2 regions of the Pseudomonas sp. B21-031 genome follow, and region 1 is predicted to be linked to the other one. Evidence: riboswitches for the same ligand, from Rfam matches in the RefSeq annotation. Region 1 holds a riboswitch; the other holds the start of a gene.
What was found. A riboswitch is a leader RNA that binds a small molecule or an ion and turns the genes downstream of it on or off. The one in region 1 is predicted to bind thiamine pyrophosphate.

Region 1 (2,465 bases):
GGCGTGGATGGTGAAGTAGTCCACGCCCTGCTCGGCCTGCTCGATCAGGGTGTCGCGGAACAGCTCCCAGGTCAGGTCTTCAGCGACACCGCCGACTTTTTCCAGGGCCTGGTAGATCGGCACGGTACCGATCGGCACGGGCGAGTTACGGATGATCCACTCGCGGGTTTCGTGAATGTGCTTGCCGGTGGACAGGTCCATGACCGTGTCCGAACCCCAGCGAATCCCCCAGGTCAGCTTGGCCACTTCTTCCTCGATCGAGGAGCCCAGGGCGCTGTTGCCGATGTTGCCGTTGATCTTCACCAGGAAGTTGCGGCCGATGATCATCGGCTCCAACTCGGTGTGGTTGATGTTGGCCGGGATGATCGCGCGGCCGCGGGCGATTTCTTCGCGGACGAACTCGGGGGTGATTTCTTTCGGGATGTTGGCGCCGAAGCTGTGGCCCGCGTGCTGCTGGTCAAGCAGGCCGGCGGCGCGGGCTTCCTGCAGCTTCATGTTCTCGCGGATGGCAACGTATTCCATCTCGGCGGTGATGATGCCCTGGCGGGCATAGTGCATCTGCGAGACGTTGACGCCCGCCTTGGCGCGGCGCGGGTTGCGCACGTGGTTGAAGCGCAGCTTGGCCAGCTCTGCATCGTTCAGGCGCTGTTGGCCGAAGTCGGAACTCAAGCCGCCCAGGCGCTCGGTGTCGCCACGCGCGTCGATCCAGGCCGAACGCACGTCGGCCAGGCCTTTGCGCACGTCGATGATGACGTTAGGGTCGGTGTAGGGGCCAGAAGTGTCGTAGACCAGCACCGGGGCGTTGGTCTCGCCGCCGAAATCGGTAGGGGTGTCGTGCAGGCTGATTTCGCGCATGGGCACCCGGATGTCCGGGCGGGAGCCTTCGACATAGACCTTGCGCGAACGGGGGAACGGTTGCACGGATTGCTGATCGACTTGTGCCGATTCGCTGAGGTTGATCGTTTTTTCTTGTTTGCTCATCACGGGCTCTCCAGACAGCTTCCTAGCGGATGGAATGTCGGGGAGAACCTGAAAGACGCGGACGCACCCCTTTACGGGTGTGCAGTGCCGGATACATGGGGGTGCCGTGAGCTGCTTGCAGCTGAGACATTCCCGGACCTGGCACAAGAGGCTCCCCGGGAAGGCGAGCAATCTTGTTCCCTACGCAGGCGCTAACCTGATCAGGTTCAACGGGATCCGCAACTTTGCGATCTCAGCCTTTGCTTCAAGGCACCCCGACAAGAACATGCGCAGTCTAGACTGGAGTGGTCGGCAAAGCCAAGCGGGTAAATACGGGTGATGATGAAAGGCGCACTGGGCGATTGTTGCCGGGGGCGCATGGCACTACACTGGCCCATCGCTCGATACTCAACAGTTCAGTAATTATATTTCGTACAAGGATTGCCTCTATGCTGCGCAAACTCTCACTGGCGATAGCCGTGTCTTGTGCGTCCAACGGAATGGCCTGGGCAGCAGAAATGCCCATGACGGTTAAAACCGACCTGGTCAGCGTCTACCAGGAAGCGGTCGACAACAACGCCGATCTTGCGGCAGCCCGCGCCGATTATGGCGCCCGCCGCGAAGTCGTTCCGCAGGCCCGCGCCGGCCTGCTGCCGAACCTGTCGGCGGGTGCCGAGATGATGAACACTCGCACCAAGCTCGACGAGCCGTCCCTCACCGCCAACCGCAGCGGCAACGCCTGGAGCGCCACCCTGGCGCAGCCGGTGTTCCGTGCCGACCGCTGGTTCCAGTTGCAGGCGGCCGAGGCGGTCAACGAACAGGCGGCGCTGGAATTGTCTGCCACTGAGCAGAACCTGATCCTGCAGACCGCGCAAAACTACTTTGCCGTGCTCCGGGCCCAGGATAACCTGGCCGCGACCAAGGCCGAGGAATCCGCCTTCAAGCGCCAGCTTGACCAGTCCAACGAACGTTTCGATGTGGGCCTTTCCGACAAGACTGACGTCTTGCAGTCCCAGGCCAGCTACGACACGGCCCGAGCCAACCGGATCATCGCCGAGCGCCAGGTGCAGGATGCCTTCGAGGCGCTGGTGACGTTGACCAATCGCGAATACTCGTCGATCCAAGGTGTGGTCCACACCCTGCCGATCCAGGTGCCTATGCCCAATGACGCCAAGTCCTGGGTAGAAACCGCTGCCCGCCAGAACCTCAACCTGCTGGCGACCAACTACGCCGTCGATGCCGCCGAAGAAACCCTGCGCCAGCGCAAGGCCGGCCATGCCCCAACCGTGGATGCGGTCGCCAAATACCAGAAAGGCGATAACGACAGCTTGGGCTTCACCAACTCGCCCGCGCAGCCAAACGTGCGTTACGGCAGTGATGTGGAACAGACCAGCATCGGCCTGCAACTGAACATCCCGATCTACAGCGGCGGCCTGACCAGCTCGCAAGTGCGCGAGGCTTACCAGCGCTTGAGCCAGAGCGAACAACAGCGCGAAAGCCTGCGC
Region 2 (2,465 bases), 2.4 Mb from region 1:
TTGGGCGGTCTTGAACGCGGCCTGAGGGTAGAACTCGTTCCAACGCTGATGGGACCAGCCCTTTCCTGGTGGGCGTCCTTCAGCTGGCGAGCCGACCGGGTGGCGGTTGAGGAACATCTCGATCTGCGCTTTCCACGGGTTGCGGTCGAGCACGTTGGAGAACTGAGTAGGGAATGGGTACAGGCCCGGTTGCTTGAGGAAGGCTTCCAGGGCCGTGCCACTGGGGCCGCTGCGGGCGACCACATTCGGGTCTTGTGCCGGGGCCGCGCCTAAGGTTGGTACGGGGAAGGTAAGGTCCGGTGCCGGGATGCTTGGGTCGAGTTTTTCTGGGCCGAATTCTTCGAACAGCAGCAATTGCTGGGTAAAAGGCTGGGCACCGAACAGCGGGCTGGGCTTGCCGTTGGTAGGGTATTTATCAGACGTTTGCATGGCGGGCGGTAGCACGTTGTCCTGGCGTACGGTCGAACGGTCACCGTGGACGCCATCGGTGAGTTCCAACGAGCCTTCGTTGGCTTCCGGTAAGCTGTACAGGTTGAGCAACGCCGGGTTTGGGTCGTCCGGCTGGTCGGTGTAGGCCGAAGGGTCGGTCGGCGGCGGCTGACCGACGTCATCGAGGGAAGACGCGATTGCCGGGTTCAGCCCAAGGCTGAGCATCAGCACGGTGACGGCAGACAGTTTAAATGTGTGCCTGGTTGGGTGACTCACGGCAGGTGTTTTCATTGCCTGGTGCCTCGCTCGCGGCGTTATGGCTTGGGGCCATCAATGGCGTTTTGCCTGGTGAAGGGGCCTGAGCAACGGCTGTGCCAACAGATGTTTCGGTAATGCTTTGTTAAACAAATCCTTTAAAAACCTGAGTCGCGCTAAATAATGGCGTGCCGGGGCTGGGGACAGGCACCCACTAGCGGGTCACCCAAGGCCCACTGTTTGGGGCGTGACAGCACCTTCCTACCTGCTGTATACCTGTGGGCCACCAAGGGGAGCCCGGCAACGGGCTGAGAAACCGCTGAGCGTTGCAGCGCGGTGACCCTTCGAACCTGATCCGGATCATGCCGGCGAAGGGATGGGACTTGAAACCTGCCTTTTTGCCGGCCTCACTGCGAGGCCAGTCCATGCCAGCTTCAACGGTCTCGCTGTCACCCCTTGCAGAGGACAGCATCATGACCGAACGCTTCACGCAAACCCTGCGCCGTCAGAGCGAGCCGACCTGGTCGGCGGCCGTCGGGCACCGCTTCGTTAGCCAACTGTGCGACGGCAGCCTGCCAAACCCGATCATGGTCCGCTACCTGGTGCAGGACCACCGCTTTCTCGACAGCTTCCTGACCCTGCTCGGCGCTGCGATCGCCACCGCGGACACCTTCGAGGCGCGCCTGCGCTTCGGCCAGTTCGCCGGGATGATTTCCAGCGATGAGAACACCTATTTCCTGCGCGCCTTCGAGGCGTTGGACGTCAGCCCGGCGCAGCGTGTAGAAGCCGCGGACACTGCGCCGACCGCAGGTTTCAAGGCGATCATGCGCGAAGCGGCGGCAACCCGCTCATACGCTGCCGCGTTGGCAGTATTGAATGTCGCCGAAGGGTTGTACCTGGACTGGGCGCTCAAGGCGCCGAAACCCTTGCCTGAACACTTCGTACATGCCGAATGGATCACCTTGCACGACAACCCCGCGTTCCAGGCGTTTGTCGCCTTCCTGCAGGCCGAGCTGGACCGCGTCGGGCCGCAGGAAGCCGAGCTGAGCACCGATTTCTATCTGCGTACCGTGGCCTTGGAGCTGGCCTTCTTCGATGCGGTCTACGAGGGGGAGGCGTGAGCATGGATATTTTCGATCGCCTCAAGGCCGCCACCACGGGCGAGTGGCACCGCTATGTCGAGCATGATTTCGTGCAGCAGATGGGTGAAGGCACGCTGAGCGAGGCGGCGTTCCGGACGTACCTGGTGCAGGACTACCTGTTCCTGATCCAGTTCGCCCGCGCCTGGGCCCTGGCCGCTTACAAGAGCCGCCTGCCGGCCGACATCCGCGCCGCCCAGGCCGGGCTGGCGGCGATTCTCGACGAAACCGAGTTGCACCTGCGCCTGTGCGCGCGTTGGGGGCTGAGCCAGGCCGATATCCAGGCCGCACCGGAGCACCAGGCCACGGTGGCGTATACCCGCTATGTGCTCGACTGCGGCGCCGCCGGCGATCTGCTGGAGCTGCATGTGGCGCTGGCGCCCTGTGTGATCGGCTATGCGGAAATTGGCCGGACGTTGGCTGAGCGGATTGGTGACCTGAGCGATCACCCTTACCGTGAGTGGATCGCTGAGTATGCCGGGGAGGGGTATCAGCAGGTGGCGGCCAATGCCCGCAAGCACCTGGATGAACTGGCCGCGCGGAGCATGACCGAACAACGCTTCGTGGAGCTGGCAGGGATCTTTGGCCAGGCGTCGAGCCTGGAGGCCGATTTCTGGCAGATGGGGCTGGAGGGCGCGAAGT

Region 2: another riboswitch for thiamine pyrophosphate. It lies ahead of LOY53_RS13190 (TenA family protein); the one in region 1 lies ahead of thiC (phosphomethylpyrimidine synthase ThiC).

Annotation. Positions count from the first base shown of each region.
Region 1 is NZ_CP087181.1:5,415,632-5,418,096, forward strand. Features, by position in the region: gene thiC (phosphomethylpyrimidine synthase ThiC) at 1-981, opposite strand, end outside; TPP riboswitch at 1,142-1,248, opposite strand; gene LOY53_RS24250 (TolC family outer membrane protein) at 1,410-2,465, shown strand, end outside.
Region 2 is NZ_CP087181.1:2,967,724-2,970,188, reverse strand. Features, by position in the region: gene LOY53_RS13195 (Ig-like domain-containing protein) at 1-720, opposite strand, end outside; TPP riboswitch at 964-1,078, shown strand; gene LOY53_RS13190 (TenA family protein) at 1,158-1,805, shown strand; gene tenA (thiaminase II) at 1,808-2,465, shown strand, end outside.